4 regions of the Pantoea sp. B65 genome follow, and region 4 is predicted to be linked to each of the others. Evidence: predicted binding sites of a transcription regulator. Region 4 holds the regulator's gene; each other region holds the start of a gene.

Region 1 (6,157 bases), on a different contig from region 4:
CAGACCCAACTGCTGTTTGTTTCCCATCACGCCGAGGACGCGCCGCAGTGCATTACCCATCGTTTAACCTTTGTCCCTGACGGTGATATTTATCGCTATCAGCAGGAGGCGCTGCGCTAAGTCGCAGTCCGCTGGTCGGTAATTTACCGGCCAGCCGTTCCCCGATTGCCGCTGCGCACTGTACGCCTTCCGGCAAATGTAAGCGCTACCACTTTTAAACCAATTTCCTTTAAGGATACATTCCACTTCCGCCAGCTGGTCTGATAAGTAAGAATATTCAGCTTGTGTAAACGATTCCATTTATTCAGACTTGATCACGCTTTCGTCGCCTCCGATGTGCTACTTTTTATCCAGGCTCTCTTTGCTTTATTAGGTTATCAGGACTGAACATGGAAAAATTTAATCCGGTTGATCATCCGCATCGCCGTTATAACCCGTTGTCCGATCAGTGGGTATTAGTTTCTCCTCATCGTGCCAAACGCCCATGGCAAGGCGCGCAGGAAACACCGGCGCAGGAAAAATTACCGGCGCACGATCCTGACTGCTTCTTATGCCCGGGCAATACCCGGGTTACCGGGGATAAAAACCCGAACTACACCCATACCTACGTATTTACCAACGACTTCGCCGCACTGATGACCGATACGCCTGATGCGCCGGAAAGTGACGACCTGCTGATGCGTTGTGAAAGCGCCCGTGGCACCAGTCGGGTGATCTGCTTCTCGCCGGATCACAGCAAAACCCTGCCGGAACTGTCGCTGTCGGCACTGGAACAGGTGGTGCGCACCTGGCAGGAGCAGACGGCCGATCTCGGTCAGCACTATCCGTGGGTGCAGGTATTTGAGAACAAAGGGGCGGCAATGGGCTGCTCAAACCCGCATCCCCATGGACAGGTTTGGGCGAACAGTTTCCTGCCGAATGAGATTAAACGCGAAGACGAACGCCAGCGCATTTACTATCAGCAGCATGGCTCGCCGATGCTGGTGGATTATACCGCGCGTGAACGGCAAGACGGCAAACGCACGGTAGTGGAAACCGAACACTGGCTGGCCGTGGTGCCGTGGTGGGCCGCCTGGCCGTTCGAGACCCTGTTGCTGCCAAAAGCGCCGATTAAACGCCTGGTCGATCTGAATGATGCGCAACGTGAAGATCTGGCGCTGGCGCTGAAAAAACTCACCAGCCGCTACGATAACCTGTTCCAGTGCTCATTCCCTTACTCAATGGGCTGGCACGGCGCGCCATTTAACGGCGAAGAGAACTCACACTGGCAGTTACATGCCCACTTTTATCCCCCGCTGCTGCGCTCGGCAACCGTACGTAAGTTTATGGTCGGTTATGAAATGCTGGCTGAAACCCAGCGGGACTTAACGGCGGAACAGGCGGCTGAACGTCTGCGTTCTGTCAGCGATATTCATTTCCGCCAGACCGGAGCATCACAATGAGCTTAAAAACCCTTACGCAACAGATTTTTAGCGAGCAGTTTGGCTATCAGCCGAGTCATTTTATTCAGGCGCCTGGCCGCGTGAATCTGATTGGCGAACATACCGATTACAACGACGGCTTTGTGCTGCCGTGCGCTATTGATTATCAGACCGTGATCAGCTGTGCCAAACGCGACGATCGTCAGGTGCGGGTAATTGCCGTCGATTACGACAACCAGCAGGACATTTTCTCACTGGATCAGCCGATTGTCAGCCTGCAGGACAAAATGTGGGCTAACTATGTGCGCGGCGTGGTGAAACATCTGCAACAGCGCGACAGCCAGTTTGGCGGCGTGGATATGGTGATCAGCGGCAACGTGCCGCAGGGCGCCGGCCTTAGCTCGTCGGCGTCACTGGAAGTGGCGGTCGGCACGGTGCTGCGCGAACTGTATCAGCTGCCGCTGGATGGCGCGGCAATCGCCCTCAACGGTCAGGAAGCGGAAAACCAGTTCGTCGGCTGTAACTGCGGCATTATGGATCAGCTCATCTCTGCGCTGGGCAAGAAAGATCACGCCATGCTGCTGGACTGCCGTACCCTCGGGACACGCCCGGTGCCGATGCCGGAAGAGATCGCGGTAGTGATCATCAACTCCAACTTCCGCCGCAGCCTGGTCGGCAGTGAATATAATACCCGCCGCCAACAGTGTGAAGATGGAGCGCGTTTCTTTGAGAAGAGCTCACTGCGTGATGTCGGGCTCGCCGAGTTTAAAGCCGCTGAGCAGTTGCTGGATGCCGATGTGGCGAAACGCGTACGCCACGTGCTGAGCGAAAATGCCCGCACCCTGGAAGCGGCCGACGCGCTGAGCAAAGGCGATCTGGCGCGTATGGGAGTGCTGATGGCTGAATCTCATGCCTCAATGCGTGATGACTTTGAAATTACGGTGCCGCCGATTGATATGCTGGTCGGGATCGTCAAATCGGTGATCGGTGACAAAGGCGGCGTACGCATGACCGGCGGCGGCTTCGGCGGTTGTATTGTCGCGCTGATGCCGTTCGATCTGGTCGATAAGGTGAAAGCTGCGGTAGCCGAACAGTACCAGGCCAAATCCGGCATTAAAGAGACCTTTTACGTCTGTAAAGCTTCGGCGGGGGCTGGCCAATGCTAAACCAACCACAGTCACTGGCGCCTGACGGCCAGCCGTGGCGAATTACCGTGCTGCGCAATCAGAACGGCATGGTGGTCACTTTTATGGACTGGGGCGCCACCTGGCTCTCCGCGCGCGTGCCGATGAAAGATGGCAGCGTGCGTGAAGCGCTGCTGGGCTGCGCGACGCCGTCGGATTATCTTCATCAGGCGGCTTATCTCGGCGCCACCGTCGGACGTTACGCTAACCGTATCGCCGCGGCCCGGCTGCAGCAGGGCAATATTCAGCTGGTCGCCAACCAGGGTGAACATCAGCTGCATGGCGGCCCACAAGGTTTTGATAAACGCCGCTGGCAGATCGTCAGCCAGAGTGAAAGCGAAGTGCACTACCGTATTGCCTCGCCAGACGGCGATCAGGGCTTCCCTGGCGCGCTGCAGGCCAGGGTGCACTATCGTCTTGATGAGCATAACTGCCTGTCGATTGAGTATCAGGCGCAGGTCGACCAGCCCTGTCCGGTGAATCTGACCAACCATGCCTATTTCAATCTCGATGCGCAGCATGGCGATGCCCGTCAGCATCGCCTGCAACTGCTGGCCGATCACTATCTGCCCGTCGACAGCATGGGTATCCCCTGTGCAGAATTAAAACCGGTGACCGGGAACAGTTTTGATTTTCGCCAGCCAAAAACCGTCGCCGCCGAGTTCCTGCAGGATGAGGATCAGCGCGTGGTAAAAGGCTACGACCATGCGTTTTTGCTGAATAGCGCCGGCGACAGTAGCCAGCCTGCCGCGCAATTGTGGTCAGCCGATGGCAAACTGCAGCTGACAGTGCATACCGCGGCGCCGGCGCTGCAGTTCTATTCGGGGAATTACCTCGACGGTACGCCGGCACGCGAACAGGGTAGCTATACTGCCTTTCAGGGCATCGCGCTGGAGAGTGAGTTTCTGCCTGACTCGCCCAACCATCCTGAGTGGCCGCAACCGAGCTGCTGGTTACAGCCAGGTGAAACGTATCAGTCGGTGACCCGCTATACCCTGACCCCGGTGTGAAAACAGCATGAAAAACGCGCACTGCGTTCGTCCCAGGCTTACGCCGTGCGCAGATTTCAGCTATGGTAGAGGGATATCAAATTGTCGAAGCAGGCACTTTCGGCGATGTAATGATAATCGTTATCATAGAACTGTAAGATTATTAAGGAGTTAAGTTATGGCTGTAACTAAGCTGGTTCTGGTGCGTCACGGCGAAAGCCAGTGGAACAACGAAAACCGCTTCACCGGATGGTATGATGTTGATCTGTCCGAGAAAGGTCGTACTGAAGCAAAAGCAGCAGGCGAGCTGCTGAAGAAAGAAGGCTTTGCTTTCGACTTCGCTTATACCTCCGTGCTGAAACGTGCCATCCACACCCTGTGGAACGTTCTTGACGAACTGGATCAGGCCTGGCTGCCAACTGAAAAATCATGGAAGCTGAATGAGCGTCACTACGGTGCGCTGCAGGGTCTGAACAAAGCAGAAACCGCCGAGAAATACGGCGACGAACAGGTTAAGCAATGGCGTCGTGGCTTTGCCATCACCCCACCAGAGCTGACCCGTGAAGATGAGCGTTTTCCTGGACACGATCCACGTTACGCAAAACTGACCGACGCCGAGCTGCCACTGACGGAAAGTCTGGCGCTGACCATCGATCGCGTTATCCCTTACTGGAACGAAAGCATTCTGCCGCGCATTAAGAGCGGCGAGCGTGTGATCATTGCCGCTCACGGTAACTCCCTGCGTGCGCTGGTGAAATTCCTCGATAACCTGAGCGAAGATGAAATTCTTGAGCTGAACATCCCTACCGGCGTGCCACTGGTGTATGAGTTCGACGAGAACTTTAAACCGCTGAAGCGCTACTACCTCGGCGATGCTGATGAGATTGCTGCGAAAGCCGCAGCCGTCGCTAACCAGGGTAAAGCCAAGTAATAACACCGCCAGCTAAATCGCCCGCTGACCACCGCATCCCCCCGGTCAGCGGGCTTTTTTTTTGCTTATTCGCTCATGCCGCCGATGCGCATTGATGCAACGCGGCCAGACCATCGGACTGCGCCTGCCGCCAGACAGCGACGGCGGCTTGTGCTTCCGGCGACGCGCGGTGCTGCGACAGGCCACTAATAATCCCGCCTACCGCCGGATCATGCGTTCTGATACAGATCCCAACGGTTACCGTAGAGATCCTCAAATACTACCACCATGCCATACTCTTCCTGGCGTGGTTCTTCGCAAAAATGGACCCCCTTGCTTTTCATCGCCTGGTAGTCGCGCCAGAAATCATCAGTTTGCAGGAAGAGAAAAACGCGACCACCGCACTGATTGCCGATAAATGTCTGCTGCGTTTCACTGGCGGCCCTGGCCAGCAGCAGGTTACAGTCACTTTGCGCATCAGGGGTAACCACTACCCAACGTTTCCCCGGCTGTGGCGTATCCTCGACCAGTGTAAACCCCAGTTTGTTAGTGTAGTAATCAATGGCACGATCGTAATCGTCAACCACAATCGCCACATATCCCAGGCATCTTTTCTGCGTTCTCACGCTGCTCTCCTGTTATAGCCAGTTATTGCCAGTCACCCTGGCAGCTGCAGCGGTATCACTGCTCCACTTTCCTGCCTTAAAAAAACAGGTTATAAAACCCTTATAATAAGATAAGCAAAGGACTCTCTGTGCAGTTAACAACAGAACGCCTTATTGTTCGCCCGGTGCAACCAGCGGATGTCGACGACCTGTTCCGGATTTACGGCGATCCGGCAACCAACACATTTAATCCCTCGGGTCCGTATCCTGATATTCATTATGCTGAATTTGTTCTCGACCGCTGGCTGGCTCACTGGCAGAACAGAGGATTTGGCAACTGGGCAATCTGCCCGCAGGATCAGCCGCAGAAAATAATTGGCTTTGGGGGGCTGAGTCACATCAATATCGACACCATCACCATTAACAACCTCGGCTATCGCTTTGCCACTGAAGCCTGGGGAAAAGGACTGGCAACGGAGTTCGCGCGGCGCGCCATCCGCTTTGGTTTCGGACAGCTCGGGCTGAACGAGATTTCTGCCGTCGTGCGGGAAAACCATTATGACTCGCAAAACGTACTAAAAAAGTCTGGTCTCAGATACAGCGGCAAAATACACGATGTGGCCAATGCCGCGGCCAGCCTGATGTTTACCCTTACCGCCGAAGAGTGGCGCAATAAGGGCGGAGATTAAAAACCACCCCGCCCGCGGCAGATCAGGAAAGTAAATCGACGCCGACAGGATGGCAACTCTGCAGCTACCGCCTGACTTTCAGCACGGTAGCTACGCTGTTTCAGATAACTTTCTGGCGGCGTCGGATTTATTCCGCCGGGCGCCGCCGGGGGGAGTATGAAGCAGCGGCATTCACGCCGCCGGAGCCTGAGGATCAGCCGCGACGCGCTTTCACCGCTGCAGCCAGCTGACGTAGCACGGTTTCGGTATCTTCCCAGCCAATACAGGCATCGGTTACGCTCTTACCGTACACCAGCGGTTCGCCGCTTTCCGGGTTCTGATTACCTTCCACCAGATGACTCTCAATCATCACGCCAACA
Region 2 (6,157 bases), on a different contig from region 4:
GCTGCGGAAAGCGCGCGCCGGCACGCTGAGATTCATATTCTTACCGGGCCAAATGGTTGTGGTAAAAGCACGCTGCTACATGCTCTGGCCACCATCTTTGCCGCTGAGCCGCAACATAATCCCTACCTGACGCCACGTTACGGCGAGCATGCGCGCGTCGATTATCAGTTTGCCGGTGCAGCGGGTTATTACACCGCCGGGCAGTCTGCGCCGGCGGCCGGTATCTCCGCACGCCAGGCGCCTGTTGCCTGCTGTCTGACCTTCTCTGACATCGGCGGCGATGACGATTTTATGACGTGGGTAGTTAAAAATCGCACCCGGGCGGCGTTAATGCAGGTGGCCGGAGAACACGGGCAACAGCAGCAGCAAGAGCAGATTTTGCAGCGTATCACCGATTTTATCGGCGAGATTAGTGGTTTAACGCTGGCGTTTACCCTTGATAGTGCGTTGCAACTTAGCCTCCACATTAATGGCAAACCGGCCAGTCTGACGCTATTGCCGGAAGGCCTGAAATCGGTTATCAGCCTGATTACTGGTCTCGCCGCAAGGCTGGAAGCGTTTTACCCGCGCGAGATATTCGCACAACCGCTGTTGCTGTTCCTCGATGAAATCGATATTCATCTGCATCCCACCTGGCAACGACGTATTCTGCCCGCACTGCAAAAATTACTGCCCGGCGCGCAGATTTTTATCTCCACCCATTCGCCGTTTGTGGTCGGCTCTGTTGAAGATGCGTGGATCTATTGCCTGCCCGATCCACAGCGTGAAACCGCTGGCGATAGCTTAGTGGCGGAACAGATCGTTCCGGTTGCCGCCGCCGCGGGCAAAAGCTATCAGGTGATTCTGGAAGAGGTGTTTCAGGTCGGGGAGCAGTTTGATATTGAAACCGAGACGCTGCTTAACGCCTTTTACCAACTGCGCAATCGCTGCCTTAACAGCCGCTCAGGCAATGATCGTGAGCTGATAGCCCTGGCCGATAAGATCCGCGAGCGGGGCGAAGAACTCGACACCATTATCGAACTGGAACTGCGTCAGCTGGCACGACGTATTCAACCAGCAGGAGATCGCGGATGATTAAGATGATTCGCAACGAACACCCTTTTTGCCTTGCAGCACGCTGGCAGGAGTGGACCGAGCGCTATGTCAGCGCACGCCGCGCCAATCCCTCCGCCCGCTTCAGCTGGTATTCGCAAAGCTGCTATCGTGCCACGCGCGATGCCTTGCTGGCGCTCACCCGTGAGCACTGCGCATTTTGTGATGGTTTTGTCGGTAATGAAGGACGCAAAACATTAGAGCATTTTCGCCCGAAAAGTGCTTATCCGCAGCTGGCGTTTTGCTGGGAAAATCTGTTCCCCTGCTGTGATGTCTGCCAGAGTGCAAAAGGGGAAAAATACACTGAATTACTGCTGAAGCCGGATGAACACGACTACTGCTTTGAGCATTACTTTATCTGTAACTTTTCTGACGGCGCATTACACCCGGCGCCGGAAATCGCCGCGCAGGATGGTCTGCGGGCGGAAAAAACCCTCGAGCTGTATGGCTTAAACTCACCATCCAGAAAGGTCGCAAGGCGTCGCGAGCTGCAAAAATTTCTTGCCGTGCGCGATGAAATGGATATCGATGAGTTTCCTTATCGCTATTTTTTAATGGTTTAAGCCAGCACTATTTCCGGCAGTTTGTTTTGCAACGCCGTAAATGCCGGCTGTCTGGTTGCCGCGCTGTCAGTCACCAGCAGGCTAATTTCGCTGCTGGTGGCATACACCATCCGGCTGGTGATCCCCAGCTTGCTGTGATCGGCCAGCAGAATCAGTTGCGTTGCCTGTTGGGTCATGGCGCGGGCAATCGCCGCTTCGTGGGGATAAAAGCTGCTGGCGCCGCTTTTGCTGTCGATACCCACCGGGGATAACAGCGCGACATCGGCGCGATAGCGATAAATTTCCCCAACGGTTAGTTCACCGCGCGTCTGCTGGGCGCCAGCCATCATGCTGCCGCCGAGCAGGATCACCTCATTATTCAGTGTCTCATGTTCTTCGGCCGCGCTCAGCTTCAGTGCGGCGTGCAGACTATTGGTAATAATGGTTAAACCTGACATCGAACGCAGCTCATCCGCCAGCATGGTGGTGGTACTGCCCGCGTCAAGAAACAGCGTCTGGCCCGGCAGGAGTCGCTGTGCCGCGGCGCGCGCAATGGCGCGCTTCTCCTTTGCCTGTACCGCGCTGCGTACCGTCAGCGGCGGTTCCGGGGTGGTATCCAACGCCACCAGACCACCATGTACGCGGCGTGCCAGTCCCAGCGCCTCCAGCTCGATAATATCGCGCCGTGCCGTTTCGCGTGAAATCCCCAGCTCTTTAATAATCCGCTCGGTGCTGACCTGGCTGAGGGTGCTGAGTAGCGCACGGATGCGGTGTAAACGTGTTTCCTGCAACATGATTTTATTCCTTGTGGTGCATATCATCGGCACGGGCTGCCCCAACGCAACGGGGATCTGAACCACCGTCAGGGCCATTACTGGTCCCCACGCGTCAGGGTGGTTAGCTTACCCGACAATCTTATCACCTTCATGTGTATTTTATTGTATTTGTGTATTTGGTTGCATTTTTATAAAAATAGGCCATGATGAGCTCAGGTTGTGCTGAAATTTTCCTCCTCTTCGCCGTCAGGCCAAACTTAATTTCGCAACGGGAGTTACCATGGCAACACGTTCGACCATCATGGACACCAACAGTTTTCGTGCGGAGCACGCCGACGGCTTAGATGCCGATGTGCGCAAACTCACCGATAAACGCAGCAAAGTTCTCGGTGAATCCTACCGTCTGTTCTATCGCAAACCGGTACATCTGGTGCGCGGTAAAGGGCAATATCTGTGGGATGCGGCAGGTGATAAGTACCTTGATGTCTATAACAACGTGGCCAGTATTGGTCATTGCCACCCGGCGGTGATTGAGGCGGTACACCAGCAGATGGGGATGCTAAATACCCATACCCGCTACTTACACGAAAATATTCTTAACTATTCTGAAGATCTGCTGGCGACCCTGCCGGCAGAAATCGACCGCGCCATGTATATGTGTACCGGCTCGGAAGCGAATGATCTGGCGATCCGCGTGGCACGTTCCTTTAGCGGCGGCACCGGGATTATCGTCAGCCAGGAAGCCTACCATGGTACCAGCGATCTGACTTCCGGCGCCTCACCGGCGCTGGGTAGCGGTCAGTCGCTGGCGGCCACCACCCGTTTAGTACTGCCGCCGGACCGCTATCGGGTTGACGCGCCGGATCTTGGCGCCTGGTTTGCCGCTGAGATTCAGAAACAGATCGATGATATGGCGGCGCACGGTATCAAGTTTGCTGGTTTCCTTGCTGACTCCATTTTCTCTTCCGACGGTGTGTTGCCAGGACCTAAAGGCTACCTGAAGCAGGCTATCGATGTGGTGCATAAGAATGGCGGTATTTTTATCGCCGATGAAGTACAGCCTGGCTTTGCGCGTACCGGTGACGCCTTCTGGGGCTTTGCACGCCATGATGTGGTGCCGGATGTGGTCACCACCGGTAAGCCAATGGGTAATGGTATTCCGGTATCGGCTCTGCTGGCGAAAAGCAATGTCTTAGCCGCTTTCAGCGATGAAATCCCTTATTTCAATACTTTCGGCGGTAACCCGGTCGCAATGGCGGCGGCTCAGGCGGTGCTGAAAGTGATTAAAGAGGAAGGTTTACAAGAGCATAGCCGGATTGTGGGCGGCAAGTTGCTGGCGGCGCTGACCGGGCTGATGGATAAATATGAGTGCGTCGGCGATGTGCGTGGCGCGGGACTGTTTATCGGCTTTGAGCTGGTGAAAGATCGCGCCAGTAAAACCCCGGATAAGCAGCTGGCACTGGATGTGATCGAGAAGCTGCGTGATAACCACGTCCTGACGTCGGTCGCCGGCCCGTATGGCAATGTGCTGAAATTGCGTCCGCCACTGGCGTTCCAGGAGAGCGATATTGACTGGCTGGTGGGTGCGCTGGATAAATCGCTGGCATCACTGGTAGGTTAATCCGGCAGGGGTCAGCAATGGCCCCTTCGCGTTTCTGGTTCCGCGCTTTTTGTCCCGATAACTTGCCAAATTGCCGGCTAAAACATACCCATATTAATCCTGGGGCATTGATAAGCATTTTCAAGATCATTTATTTAACTATAATGATCCGACTGCTTACGCGGTGCTAACCAAAACTCAGAGCGCCGCCCAACATTAATGGAGATGATGAACATGAGCTATTCACTGCCATCCCTGCCTTACGCATACGACGCACTGGAACCGCATTTCGACAAGCAGACGATGGAAATCCATCACACTAAACACCACCAGACCTATGTCAACAACGCGAACGCCGCGCTGGAAGGGACTGAGTTCGCCGATCTGCCAGTGGATGAACTGATCACCAAACTGGATCAGGTTCCGGCAGACAAGAAAACTGTACTGCGTAACAACGCAGGCGGTCACGCAAACCACAGCCTGTTCTGGAAAGGCCTGAAAACCGGCACTTCTCTGCAGGGCGAGCTGAAAGCGGCAATTGAGAAAGATTTTGGTAGCGTTGACGCTTTCAAAGCCGAATTCGAAAAAGCAGCAACAACCCGTTTTGGTTCTGGCTGGGCGTGGCTGGTTAAGAAAGGCGACAAACTGGCGGTCGTCTCTACTGCTAACCAGGATAGCCCACTGATGGGTGAAGCCATCTCTGGCGTTTCTGGCTTCCCGATTGTTGGTCTGGATGTGTGGGAACACGCGTACTACCTGAAATATCAGAACAAACGTCCTGACTACATCAAAGCGTTCTGGGAAGTCGTAAACTGGGACGAAGCTGCAGCACGTTTCGCGTCTGCTAAATAAGTTTTTTCTCTGCACGTTATAATGCGTGACAGCCAACCGACGGAGCCTGCTTCGTCGGTTTTTTATTTATGCGATGCTGATTAACCGCAAAGTAACCTCAGCATAACCTCTGGCAATCTCCCCACACATACCCATGATCCTGCTGCTTAACCAGTGGATAACCGCACTAATTTGCTGTTGTGTCTGGATGTCTGGATGGCTAATAACATTTTGTGTTAGCTTATGCGCTTTCGTTCGTTGCCGGAGGTAACCATTCCGATAAGAATGCGACGAACCCACAGCTAAAATCCGGGAGCAGAGATGCCCATGACTGCGTTAAATCGCCTCGAAATGCATAACATTTCCATCGCTTTTGGCGGTTTTGCAGCGCTGACTCAGGTGGATTTCACCCTTGAAGGCGGATCCATCCATGCATTAACCGGCGCTAATGGCGCGGGGAAATCAACACTGATGGCGGTGCTGTCGGGCGCACACCAGCATTATCAGGGAAAAATTTTGCTGGATGGCCAACCGGTAATCATCAACTCGCCGCGCGACGCTAAACAACTGGGTATTCATCTGGTGCAGCAGGAGGTTGATGTGGCGCTGGTGCCGACGCTCAGTGTGGCGGAGAACATCATGCTGGATCGACTGGCCGAAGGCGGTCAGGTTTATCGCTGGGGGCAAATCCGCCGTCAGGCGCGCGAACTGCTGGCGCAGCTGGATGTGCAGATCGATGTCCGTCGCCGTATCGAACAGTGCACGCTGGCAGAGAAACAGCAAATTCTGCTGGCGCGCGCCTTATCCCACCACTGCCGCTTTTTGATCCTCGATGAGCCGACTGCGCCACTCGATCAGCATGAAAGCGAACGTCTGTTTACCGTGGTGCGCCGTCTGCAGCGTAGCGGCATTGGTGTGGTGTTTATTTCCCACCGCATCCACGAACTGAAAGCGATTTGCGATCGGCTGACGGTGTTACGCGATGGTCGCTTAATCGAAAGTGCGCCGATGCAAAACCTTAGCGGCGAGCAGATCGTGGAAAAAATGCTCGGTCATCAGCTGGATGATATCTATCCGCCGCGCCGTGCCGCGGTGCAGGCTGAGACGGTGCTGAGCATTAGCGGGCTGCACGACGATGCTCTGTTGCGCGATATCTCGCTGTCGCTGCGTAAAGGCGAAATTCTGGGTATTGCTGGCCTCGCCGGCGCCGGCAAGACGGAACTGTGTAAAGCGCTGTTTGGCGCCAGCCGCAGCCAGCTGCGGGCTGGTGAGCTGCATGGTAAGGCGTGGAAACCCTCTTCACCCCATGATTCGGT
Region 3 (6,157 bases), on a different contig from region 4:
CATCGGCGACTTTTCCCACCACCTGCTCGTACAGCGGTTCGCCCATACCATGCAGGCACTGAAACTCATACTGTCCCGGATAGTAGTTATTGCCCGCCAGCTGATAGATCGCCGCCAGCGTATGGGCGTTATGGGTGGCAAACTGCGGATAGATCAGATTGGGCACCGCCAGCAGTTTGCGCGCGCAGGCGAGGTAGGAGATATCGGTATAGACCTTGCGGGTGTAAACCGGGTAGCCTTCCAGCCCATCCAGCTGGGCGCGTTTGATTTCGCTGTCCCAGTAGGCGCCTTTTACCAGGCGGATCATCAGACGGCGACGGCTGCGCTGCGCCATATCGATCAGTGAGTCGATCACGAACGGACAGCGTTTCATATAGGCCTGAATCACAAAGCCAATACCGTTCCAGCCTTCCAGTTCGGGTTCGAAGCAGAGCCGCTCCAGCAGATCCAGCGACAGCTCCAGCCGGTCAGCCTCTTCAGCATCGATATTAATGCCGATATCGTAGCTGCGCGCCAGCAGCGTCAGGGATTTCAGGACAGGGTAGAGTTCGTCCATTACCCGCTCATACTGGGCACGGCTGTAGCGCGGATGCAGCGCCGACAGTTTGATGGAGATGCCCGGCCCTTCATAAATGCCGCGACCATTGGAGGCTTTACCAATGGCGTTAATCGCCTGTTGATACGAGAGCAGGTAGGCTTTAGCATCGTCGTCGGTCAGCGCCGCTTCGCCCAGCATATCGTAGGAGTAGCGGAAGCCTTTCTCTTCCAGCTTGCGCGCATTGGCCAGCGCTTCGGCAATGGTTTCGCCGGTAACAAACTGTTCGCCCATCAGCCGCATTGCCATATCAACGCCTTTACGGATCAGCGGCTCACCGCTTTTACCAATAATGCGATTGAGCGAGTGCGATAGGCTGGCCTCATTATGCGTGGAGACCAGACGACCGGTAAACAGCAGCCCCCAGGTGGCAGCATTGACGAACAGGGAAGGGCTGCGGCCGAGGTGTGATTGCCAGTTGCCGTTGCTGATTTTGTCGCGAATTAACGCATCGCGGGTAGGTTTATCCGGGATACGCAGCAGCGCTTCCGCCAGGCACATCAGCGCGACCCCTTCCTGCGAGGAGAGTGAGAACTCCTGCAGCAGGCTTTGCACCATGCCGGCGCGTCCGGTTGCCCCTTTTTGGTGCCGCAGCTTCTCCGCCAGCGTACTGGCCAGTTGATGGGTTTTCTGCGCCAGCGGGGCGGGCAGACGCGCCTGCTCCAGCATCATGGCGACGGCTTCCGTCTCCGGACGACGCCAGGCGGAGGTAATTGCCGCGCGGGTGACCGACTGTGGCAAAATATGTTCCGCAAAGTCGAGGAAAGGCTGATGGTACTCTTCAGCCGGTTGCTCATCATTTTCATTCAACGCGCTGTTAAGCGCGATTTCCGGCACGGCATCACCTGTCTCAAGATGGGATAAGTAGTTGAAAATAGCCTGTTTAATTAGCCAGTGCGGCGTGCGATCAATTTTCTGCGCGGCCAGTTTAATCCGATCGCGTGTGGCTTCATCTAGCTTGACACCCATGGTGGTTGTTGCCATGCCTGAAATACTCCTCAAAATGAAAAATGATGATAATCAGCAGCAATATCACTTATGTTGCAACTTTGTGCAACCTTGTTAATTGTGACCTGCTTAACAAGCCGGACACGGCGTTAAATGTTAACGCTCTGAAAGCGGCATGGTTATTGCTGCAAGATCCTCGCCAGTTCTGTAATGCCTGTAAATCCTCAATATTATTCGGGTTGTTATCAGGTGCAACTGTGAAAACTGTGATCGGGTGCAACCTGCGGACTTTTTTCATCGCGTTACAGGTGAACTGGCGGTAATGAATGTGTTAAATCCATTGTGCGCATAACGGCTTTCCGGCAGGATACCGCGCCTCGGGGTTGAAGGTGGTGTTACCGCTACGTTCCGGCGGTGGCAGAGAGCAAAAATCACCCGCTACAATAAATCGATAAAAAATGGAGAACCTGGATGACGATAAGTACACCAATGATGGTGACCTTTAGTGTTTATATTCTTGGCATGGTGTTGATCGGTTTTCTCGCTTACCGCTCAACAAAAAACTTTGATGACTATATCTTAGGCGGTCGCAGCCTTGGCAGTGTGGTGACCGCGCTGTCGGCGGGGGCCTCGGATATGAGTGGCTGGCTACTGATGGGATTGCCCGGAGCGATATTCCTCTCGGGAATTTCAGAAAGCTGGATTGCTATCGGGCTGACGATTGGCGCCTGGCTTAACTGGAAAATTGTTGCCGGACGCTTGCGGGTGCAAACCGAGCACCACGATAACGCACTGACGCTGCCGGACTTCTTTTCCAGCCGTTTTGAAGATAACAGCAAGTTACTGCGGGTGATTTCCGCCATGGTCATCCTGGTGTTCTTCACCATCTACTGCGCTTCCGGGATTGTCGCCGGTGCGCGTCTGTTTGAAAGCACCTTTGGCATGAGCTACGAAACCGCGCTCTGGGCCGGTGCCGCCGCCACCATTGCTTATACCTTTGTTGGCGGTTTTCTGGCGGTGAGCTGGACCGATACCGTGCAGGCCAGTCTGATGATTTTTGCCCTGATCCTGACGCCGGTGATGGTGATCTTCGCGGTTGGCGGCGTCAGCGATTCGCTGCAGGTGATTGAGGCGAAAAGCCTGGAGAACCTCGATATGCTGAAAGGGCTGAATTTCGTTGCGGTGATCTCCCTGCTGGGCTGGGGGCTGGGCTACTTTGGTCAGCCCCATATTCTGGCGCGGTTTATGGCGGCAGACTCCCATCGTTCAATCCGTACCGCACGTCGTATCGGTATGGCGTGGATGATCCTCTGCCTCGGCGGCGCGGTGGCGGTGGGCTTCTTTGGTATCGCTTACTTCCAGAATAACCCCGCTCAGGCGACGGGCGTCAGCGAAAACGGCGAGCGGGTGTTTATTGAACTGGCGCGAATTCTGTTTAATCCATGGATTGCCGGTATTCTGCTGTCGGCGATTCTGGCGGCGGTGATGTCGACGCTCAGCTGCCAGTTGCTGGTGTGCTCCAGCGCACTTACCGAAGATCTGTATAAAAGTTTTCTGCGCAAAAATGCCAGCCAGCGTGAGCTGGTGTGGGTTGGCCGTATGATGGTACTGCTGGTGGCGGTGATTGCCATTGCGCTGGCCGCCAATCCGGATAACCGCGTGCTGGGCCTGGTGAGCTATGCCTGGGCGGGCTTCGGCGCCGCCTTTGGTCCGGTGGTACTGTTCTCGGTGTGCTGGTCGCGGACCACCCGTAACGGTGCGCTGGCGGGGATGATTATTGGTGCGGTAACCGTGCTGGTGTGGAAGCAGTATGCCTGGCTGGATCTGTATGAAATTATCCCGGGCTTTATCTTCGCCAGTATAGCGATTGTGCTGGTCAGCCTGCTGGGTCAGGCGCCATCTCAGGCGGCGCAATTGCGTTTTGCGGCGGCAGAGGCGGAATTCAACGCCGACTAGTTTGTTACCGTTCGGTTACACGGCGGGTTTTATCCCGTCGCTAATGGCCCCGTATGGCGCGGGGCCATTTTTTTGCCGGAAGCCCTCGCAAATGCACAAAATACCCGGGCCGCCTCTTGTATTTTTACTGGCGATAATGATAATCGATATCGTTTTGATTTACGCTTCTTTACTTCCCGTTGACCTAAGTTTCACATTTGAGGTGTTCAGGCATGTTTGTTCCATTTCTTATTATGTTACGTGAAGGATTAGAGGCGGCGCTGATTGTTAGTCTGATTGCCAGCTACCTGAAACGTACCCAACGCGCGAAATGGTTTGGTGCCATGTGGATCGGGGTAGTTATCGCCGTGGCGCTCTGCCTGGCGGTGGGCGTATTTATCAATGAAACCACCGGTGAATTCCCGCAGAAACAGCAGGAACTGTTTGAAGGCATCGTGGCGGTGATTGCGGTCGCGATCCTCACCTATATGGTGTTCTGGATGCGCAGGGTGTCACGTAATGTGAAAGCCCAGCTGGAAGACGCCGTCGACCATGCCTTGCAGAAAGGTAATAACAATGGCTGGGCGCTGGTGCTGATGGTGTTTCTCGCCGTGGCGCGCGAAGGGCTGGAGTCGGTATTTTTCCTGCTGGCGGCTTTTCAGCAGGATCTGGGCATCGGGCCGCCAGCGGGGGCGATGCTTGGGCTGGCCGTGGCGGTGATTCTCGGCATGTTGCTCTACTGGGGCGGCGTGCGGCTTAATCTGGCGAAGTTTTTCAAATGGAGCAGCCTGTTTATTCTGTTTGTCGCCGCGGGTCTGGCGGCGGGCGCCATCCGCGCCTTTCATGAAGCTGGCCTGTGGAATCACTTCCAGGATATCGCCTTTGACCTGAGTAATTCACTCTCAACCCATACCCTGTTCGGCACGCTGCTGGAAGGTATTTTGGGTTATCAGGAAACGCCAACCGTCAGTGAAGTGGCGGTGTACTTTGTCTATCTGATTCCGGCGTTGCTGCTGTTCTTTATGCCGGCACGACCAACGGCTTCCGCAGTGAGAAGCTCGCGCTAAGCTGGGTAACAGCGCGTCCTGTGGCGCGCATTTAAACCAACTAAAAGGGAAAGTGTATGACTATTCGTTTTCGTCGCAAGGCGCTGTATGTCGCGCTGTTGGCGATTTCTGCCGCGTCTGGCGCCGTGCAGGCCGCTGATGTTCAACAGGTAAAAATTAGCGTTAACGACAAACAGTGTGAGCCGATGTCCCTGACGGTAAACGCCGGTAAAACCCAGTTTATTATCAAAAACGACAGCCAGAAAGGGCTGGAGTGGGAGATCCTGAAAGGGGTGATGGTGGTCGAGGAGCGCGAAAATATCGCCCCTGGTTTTACCCAGAAGATGACGGCTAATCTGGAAGCCGGTGAGTATGATATGACCTGCGGCCTGTTGAGTAATCCAAAAGGCAAGCTGATTGTGAAGGACAGCGGCGCGAAAGTGAATGACGGCAAGCCAGATGTGCTGCAGCTGGTCGGCCCGATTGCCGAATATAAAGTGTATGTCACGAAAGAGGTTGATCAGCTGGTGCTCGGAACCAAAGCCTTTACCGATGCGGTGAAAGCCGGAGATATAGCCAAAGCCAAAGCACTGTTTGCGCCAACCCGTCAGCATTATGAGCGTATTGAGCCGATTGCTGAGCTGTTCTCCGACCTGGATGGCAGCATTGATGCGCGTGAAGACGACTTCGAGAAGAAAGCGGAAGATCCTAACTTCACCGGTTTCCACCGCCTGGAGAAAGCGCTATTTGGCGATAACACCACCAAAGGTATGGATGAATTTGCTGACCGTCTGTATAAAGACACCCTGGATCTGCAAACCCGCATCAATGAGCTGGCATTCCCGCCGGGCAAAGTCGTGGGCGGTGCCGCCGGTCTGATTGAAGAAGTGGCCTCCAGCAAGATCTCCGGTGAAGAAGATCGTTACAGCCGTACCGATCTGTGGGACTTCCGCGCGAATGTCGATGGCGCGCAGAAAATTGTGAACCTGCTGCGTCCGTTGCTGGTGAAAGCCAACCCGGAGCTGCTGGCGAAAGTAGATGCCAACTTCAGGAAAGTGGACAGTATCCTTGATAAGTATCGTACCAAAGATGGTTATCAGTCCTACGATAAACTCACTACTGCCGATCGTAATGCGCTAAAAGGGCCGATCACTTCGCTGGCTGAAGATCTCTCTTTGTTGCGTGGTACTTTAGGCCTGGATTAAGCATAAATGGCAAAAGAGTATGATGCGACAATGCCGTCGCGTCGGCGATTATTGAAAGGCATGGGCATCCTTAGCGGTGCCCTCGCTGTCGGTGGCGGCTGTCCGATGGCCGCCGCCGCGGCGGAAGATAAATCCTTCTCCCCTGGCGCATTATCACCTGGTGCACGGATGGAGCAGCAGCCTTTTTACGGCCCTCACCAGGCGGGGATTGTTACCCCGCAACAGGCCGCGATGATGCTGGTGGCTTTTGATGTGCTGGCGGCGGATAAGAACGATCTGCAGCGGCTGTTTAGCTTGCTGACCCGTCGTATTGCGTTTTTAACCACCGGCGGTAAAGCGCCGCTGGTGACTAATCCGCAACTGCCGCCGATGGACTCCGGCATTCTTGGTGAAAATATCTATCCCGATAATCTTACTATCACCGTGTC
Region 4 (6,157 bases):
GCCGCCGGGGAGACGGTCAGCATCCCGATTATCAATGAGTACTGGCAACTGGCGGTCAGCGATGTCATGCCGCGCTGGTACGTTAGCGCGGGGGATGCCGCCATCAGGGTGATCGCCAGTACCGACAGTGAGGATCTGACGCGTTTTGTCGCGCCCTTCGGCGCGCAGTGGCAGCGCACCGCGGAAGATAAAAATGTGCTGATGAATGCGCAAACTCGTTTTGAAAAAAATCGCGATATTAAAACACTCGCGGCGGCCAGCTTACGTGGGCAGATTACGCCGACGCCGCTGCAACTGACGGTAGGCGCGGAAGATGTTGATTTGCAGGCCGGGGTCGCGCTCGATCTGTTATCCCTGTCGGCGGATAAAGCGGCGGTTATCCGCCAGCATTTTGCCCGCGCCGGGGTTGAGCCGCGCGCCGACGGTTATCCGGTCGCTACCGCTATCGATCGCGCGGGTTTTCGCGGCGCACTGGCGCGCTCGGGCGCTTACCGCTTAGTTATCGCGCGCTCCGGGGCGCGGGTGACGGGCTATGATCCGGCAGGGGTGTTCTATGGTCTGATGTCGATCCTTTCACTGCTGCCGGCTGATGGCGATAAAAAGATCGCCGCCCTTGAGGCCAGCGACGCGCCGCGTTTCGCTTATCGCGGCGTGGCGCTGGATGTGGCGCGCAATTTCCACAGTAAGGCCGCGGTTAAACGTCTGCTGGATCAGATGGCGGCATGGAAAATGAATAAACTGCATTTTCACCTGACGGATGATGAAGGCTGGCGTATCGAAATCGCCGGGTTGCCGGAACTGACCGCGGTGGCAGGGCGTCGTTGTCACGATCCGTCTGAACAGCGCTGTCTGCTGCCGCAGCTCGGTTCCGGCCCCGACAGCGACAATAGCGGCAGCGGCTATTTCAGCCGGGCCGATTATATCGATATTCTGCAATATGCCGCCGCGCGGCTGATTGAGGTGATCCCCGAAGTGGATATGCCAGCCCATGCGCGCGCTGCGGTGATCGCCATGGAAGCACGCTACCAGCGCTTAATGCGCCAGGGCAAAGCCGCTGAGGCGGCGGAGTATCGGCTGCTGGATGCGGACGACAGCTCGAATACCACTTCGGTGCAGTTTTATGATCGCACCAGCTACCTGAACCCCTGCCTGGATTCATCAAAACGTTTTGTGGCTAAGGTGATCGGTGAATTCCGCGCCATGCATCAGGCGGCCGGGCAGCCATTAACCCGCTGGCACTTTGGCGGCGATGAGGCGCAGAACATTCGTCTGGGGCCAGGTTATACCGACCGTCGCCACCCGGAAGCGGGGAAGGGGATAATCAATCGGCAGCAGGAGGATCACCCCTGGGCGCGCTCGCCGGTCTGTCAGCGTATGGTGCAACAGGGCCGGGTGGCCAGCATTGCCGATTTGCCCGGCTGGTTCGCTATTGAGGTCAGCCGTTTAGCGCAGGCGCAGGGGATTCATCATATGCAGGCATGGCAGGATGGGCTGAAAACGGTCGCTCACGCCAGTGCGTTTGCCACTCCGCAGGTGACGGTGAATTTCTGGGATACCCTGTACTGGGGCGGTTTCGACAGCGTTAATGACTGGGCGAAGAAGGGCTATGAGGTGGTGGTTTCCAGTCCTGACTATCTGTATATGGATTTCCCGTACGAAGTGAACCCGCTGGAGCCCGGTTATTACTGGGGAACGCGCTTTAATGATGAGCGTAAGATGTTCAGTTTCGCGCCGGATAACCTGGCGCAAAATGCTGAAACCTCGGTCGATCGTGACGGTAACCGCTTTAGCGCCAAATCCGCTAAGCCGTGGCCGGGGGCGCAGGGGATTTCCGCACAGCTGTGGAGCGAAACGGTACGCAGCGATCGGCAGATGGAGGCGATGATTTTCCCGCGGTTGCTGTCGGTTGCCGAGCGTGGCTGGCATCGTGCCGGCTGGGAACTGGACTATCAGCCCGGACGCGAATACCAGCAGGGTAAAACTCACTGGGTCGATACCGCGGCGTTGCGTCAGGACTGGCAACGTTTTGCTAATCTGCTCGGGCAGCGTGAGCTGGCTAAACTGGATAAGCAGGGTATTGCCTGGCGTCTGCCGCTGCCGGGAGGGCGCATTTATCATCGGGTGCTGGAGGCAAACAGCGCGCTGCCGGGCATCAGGATCGAGTTTTCAACCGACGGCGGTAAACAATGGCAGCGTTATGATCCGCAGTTGCCGCCGCGCGTCGGCAGTGAAGTGTGGTTGCGCAGCGCCAGTGCCGATGGCGGGCGTTACAGCCGGGTGGAGAAGCTGCAGGCGCCACAGGCGATGGATTAGCGGCATAAAAAAACCGGTGAAGTTTCACCGGTTTTGTCATTAGTTACTGCATAGCATAATTTATTTGTCGTGGAGCGTTTCGTCTTCGCGGCAATCGCCCAGCGCACAGTGACCATACAGGTACAGACTGTGGTTAGTCAGTTTAATACCGTGGCGTGTTGCGATTTCACGCTGACGGGTTTCAATCGATTCATCACTGAATTCAATCACTTTGCCACAGTCGAGGCAAATCAGGTGATCGTGGTGATGTTGCTGCGTAAGTTCGAAAACAGACTTGCCGCCTTCGAAATTATGACGGGTAACGATCCCCGCATCATCAAATTGGTTCAGGACGCGGTAAACTGTCGCCAGACCAATCTCTTCGCCCATATCAATCAGGCGCTTGTACAAGTCTTCCGCACTGACGTGATGGCCCTCAGGTTCCTGAAGCACTTCCAGAATTTTCAGTCGGGGAAGCGTGACTTTCAGGCCGGCCTTCTTTAATGCGGTGTTGTTGTCAGTCATGCGGATATTGTCCTGTTACTTTGCTAGTCACAATGTGGCTGAAAAGCCCTGAACATCGGTCAACGCGAAAACTTATTGCGTCTCATTATAGAACTCGTGCTTCGAAATGAAAACGGCATGGAGAGCGTGCAACAACTGAAGGATGTAATGAGTTACGTCCGTGAGAAGTCCATGCCTCGGAGTCTGTCCTGTGATAGATACTGTGCTAACCCCTTCACTATGCTTCGAAAACGGCAATAGCAGTGTGACCGATGGGGGTATTGTACAGATTTGCCGGTAAAAGTTACAAACATGTATCTATTATTTCTATAGGAAAAACCGCTGACTCAATGTGAGCCAGCACCCACATTGCGTCAGTCATACTAAGCTTCGATGATTTCTTTCAGCTGAAGTTCATCAAAAATTTGCTTCACCCACTTTTCAACCCGTTCGCTGGTCAGTTCGGGTTGACGATCTTCATCAATCGCCAGGCCGAGGAAGTGGTCATCATCCGCCAGCCCTTTGGAAGCTTCGAAGTGATAACCTGCAACCGGCCAGTGGCCGACAATCACTGCGCCATTCGGCTCAATGATATCGCGAATGGTGCCCATCGCATCGCAGAAGTATTCGGCATAGTCTTCCTGATCGCCACAACCAAACAGCGCAACCAGTTTACCGTTGAAGTCGATCTCTTCCAGCGTCGGGAAAAAGTCATCCCAGTCGCACTGGGCTTCGCCATAGTACCAGGTCGGGATACCAAGCAGCAGAATATCAAAAGCCTCAAGATCTTCTTTGGCAGACTTGGCAATATCATGAACCTCAGCAACGTCTTTCCCCAGTTGCTTTTGGATCATCTTTGCAATGTTTTCCGTATTGCCAGTATCGCTGCCAAAGAAAATGCCTACGATTGCCATGAGCTTAATAACCTCTTGAAACTTATTGATATGGTGAATGCTACAGATACACAGTTACTGGCAATGATAGCAGACAGTACCGGGGCGCGGAACTTGAAATGCCGCCGGATTTGTCGCTTTGTGCGTTCAACGCCTCGGTTTATCGCCACTTTTCTGCGCCGGACGATCAGCCGGTGACGTGGAGTTGCGCCAGAATCATCTCTTCAATCAGCTCGCTGCGGCTGATATTACGCTGTTCAGCCATCTGGTTGAGCGCATCAACCGCGTCGCTGTTCATTTTCAGCTCGACGCGACGTAGCCCACGAACTTTGTCGCGTTTTAGCTGATTGCGTTTATTAATGCGCAGCTGTTCATCACGCGTCAGCGGATTGGTTTTTGGTCGTCCCGGGCGGCGTTCGTCTGCGAACAGATCGATCGTCGTGCGGTCGGTGTTTTCTTTTGCCATAGAATCATGATACTGAATGAGCGTCAGCGTCTGAAATCGCCACGCGGGTTCTGACTAAACGGGCCGGTTTGCCGTCGAAAATAACACCGTCCCGCCAGGCTGATTATCTTGCCCGCGGCAAGCCAATGGTCGGTGTTGCCAACGGCGGCAAAATTTTAGCGCGCCATCATACCCCAGTGAAAGTCGTCGCGACAATCATTTCACTGTGGCGGCAACTATTTGCTTTTAAAGCGCAAAAAAGCGGCGAATTGCGCGCAAAACCGCATCAGGTTTTTCAGCATGTACCCAGTGTCCGGCGCCGGCAATCACATGAGCGCGTGCCTGCGGGAACTGATCGATTACCGCCTGACGATGGATATCGTCGAGATAAGGGGAGAGCTCGCCCCGGATAAACAGCGCCGGATGCGGCCATGCAGGAACGGTTTCCCAGCCGGAAATGGTGGTGTAATTGTCCCACAGCACCGGCACGTTAAAACGCCATTCGCCCTCCTGAAAGGATTTCAGCAGGAACTGGATAATGCCCTCTTCCGCCAGATAACTGCGCATCACCTCCGCTGCCTCGGCGCGCAGGCTGACGCCAGCAGCGGTGACGGCGTTAATCGCGGCAAAGATGGTATCATGACGGCGTGTCTGGTAATCCACCGGCGCAATATCGATTAACACCAGCTGTTCGATACGCTCTGGCGCCAGCGCGCTGAGGGTCATGGCGATTTTTCCGCCCATCGAATGACCAATAATCGCCACTTTATCAATCCCGGCAGCATCCAGCGTGTCCAGCATATCCTGCGCCATCGCCGGGTAGTTCATCTGGTTACTGCGCGGCGACAGACCATGATTACGCACGTCAACCTGCAATACCGGGCGATCGGATTTCAGGCCGCGCGCCAGTCCGCCGAGATTATCAAGACTGCCGAACAGGCCGTGGATAAGCAGAACCGGCGTGGCATTAGCGGAAGATTGTTCAGTTTGCAGGCGAGCATTCAAATTCATGGCAAAGTTCTTACAGTGGAAACGAAAGCTTAGGTTATCATGGATTTCGGCTTTCTTGCCGGATGAAAGCACCGCGCGATCAATGAACTTTTTACGGCATATTCTTACTTTTGCCTGCAAAGGTTGCTGGCGCTACACTGCCGTAAGATTTAACTTTATAATCCTTAATGTTAGATCCGGGTCACAATTTTATCAGGTGATTTTTTTACGTATCTGGATAAACATACCCCGGTTCTGCAACACGTAATAACCGTACGGATAAAGATGAAAACGATTGAAGTCGACGAAGAGCTCTACCGCTATATCGCCAGCCATACCCAGCACATTGGTGAAAGCGCATCTGATATTTTGCGGCGTATGTTGAAGTTTACCGCCGGGCAGAGTGCGCCGGTGGCGGCTGTGGCACCGCAAGCGCAGCCTGGGAAAGAAGCCGTGGCGGTGCAAACCGAATCACGTCCGCAGGATCGGGTACGCGCGGTGCGTGAGCTGCTGCTTTCTGATGAATATGCGGAACAGAAGCGGGCGGTTAACCGCTTTATGTTGATTTTGTCGACCTTATATTCACTCGATCCACAAGCGTTTGCCGAAGCGACCGAATCACTGCATGGTCGTACTCGCGTCTACTTTGCCGGTAATCAACAAGTCCTGATACAGAATGGCACCCATACCAAGCCGAAACATGTGCCGGGCACGCCGTATTGGGTGATAACCAATACTAATACAGGTCGCAAATGCAGCATGATCGAACACATTATGCTGTCGATGCAGCTCCCCGCGGAGCTGACAGAGAAGGTTTGCGGCACCATCTAACAGAAGCGTCAGGGAGAAGCGCCAATGGCCAATCACCCCCGTGCCGGGCAACCCGCCCAGCAAAGCGATTTGATTAATGTTGCACAATTAACATCCCAGTATTATGTCCTGCAGCCGGATCTGGCGAATGCAGAACATGCGGTGAAATTTGGCACTTCGGGCCATCGTGGCAGCTCAGCACGTCACAGCTTTAACGAGGCGC

The links. Region 4 encodes Fur, which represses iron uptake genes when iron is present. Its sites were predicted from a motif close to ATAATAATGAGAACNACTATCAA; they were not measured.
Region 1: the regulator Fur is predicted to act here: its motif matches at 3,726-3,748, upstream of gpmA (2,3-diphosphoglycerate-dependent phosphoglycerate mutase).
Region 2: the regulator Fur is predicted to act here: its motif matches at 4,139-4,161, upstream of sodA (superoxide dismutase [Mn]).
Region 3: the regulator Fur is predicted to act here: its motif matches at 3,636-3,658, upstream of efeU (iron uptake transporter permease EfeU).

Annotation. Positions count from the first base shown of each region.
Region 1 is NZ_JAHXPU010000027.1:18,087-24,243, reverse strand. Features, by position in the region: gene modF (molybdate ABC transporter ATP-binding protein ModF) at 1-120, shown strand, start outside; gene galT (galactose-1-phosphate uridylyltransferase) at 390-1,442, shown strand; gene galK (galactokinase) at 1,439-2,587, shown strand; gene galM (galactose-1-epimerase) at 2,581-3,615, shown strand; gene gpmA (2,3-diphosphoglycerate-dependent phosphoglycerate mutase) at 3,773-4,525, shown strand; gene JWF83_RS12430 (VOC family protein) at 4,735-5,130, opposite strand; gene JWF83_RS12425 (GNAT family N-acetyltransferase) at 5,259-5,798, shown strand; gene aroG (3-deoxy-7-phosphoheptulonate synthase AroG) at 5,992-6,157, opposite strand, start outside.
Region 2 is NZ_JAHXPU010000015.1:118,840-124,996, forward strand. Features, by position in the region: gene JWF83_RS03440 (AAA family ATPase) at 1-1,074, shown strand, start outside; gene JWF83_RS03445 (hypothetical protein) at 1,071-1,655, shown strand; gene JWF83_RS03450 (DeoR/GlpR family DNA-binding transcription regulator) at 1,652-2,428, opposite strand; gene JWF83_RS03455 (aspartate aminotransferase family protein) at 2,691-4,031, shown strand; gene sodA (superoxide dismutase [Mn]) at 4,245-4,862, shown strand; gene JWF83_RS03465 (sugar ABC transporter ATP-binding protein) at 5,169-6,157, shown strand, end outside.
Region 3 is NZ_JAHXPU010000041.1:58,468-64,624, reverse strand. Features, by position in the region: gene putA (trifunctional transcriptional regulator/proline dehydrogenase/L-glutamate gamma-semialdehyde dehydrogenase) at 1-1,579, opposite strand, end outside; gene putP (sodium/proline symporter PutP) at 2,015-3,499, shown strand; gene efeU (iron uptake transporter permease EfeU) at 3,712-4,545, shown strand; gene efeO (iron uptake system protein EfeO) at 4,602-5,729, shown strand; gene efeB (iron uptake transporter deferrochelatase/peroxidase subunit) at 5,736-6,157, shown strand, end outside.
Region 4 is NZ_JAHXPU010000034.1:12,496-18,652, forward strand. Features, by position in the region: gene JWF83_RS13670 (beta-N-acetylhexosaminidase) at 1-2,313, shown strand, start outside; gene fur (ferric iron uptake transcriptional regulator) at 2,374-2,817, opposite strand; gene fldA (flavodoxin FldA) at 3,180-3,710, opposite strand; gene ybfE (LexA regulated protein) at 3,877-4,155, opposite strand; gene ybfF (esterase) at 4,381-5,145, opposite strand; gene seqA (replication initiation negative regulator SeqA) at 5,410-5,955, shown strand; gene pgm (phosphoglucomutase (alpha-D-glucose-1,6-bisphosphate-dependent)) at 5,980-6,157, shown strand, end outside.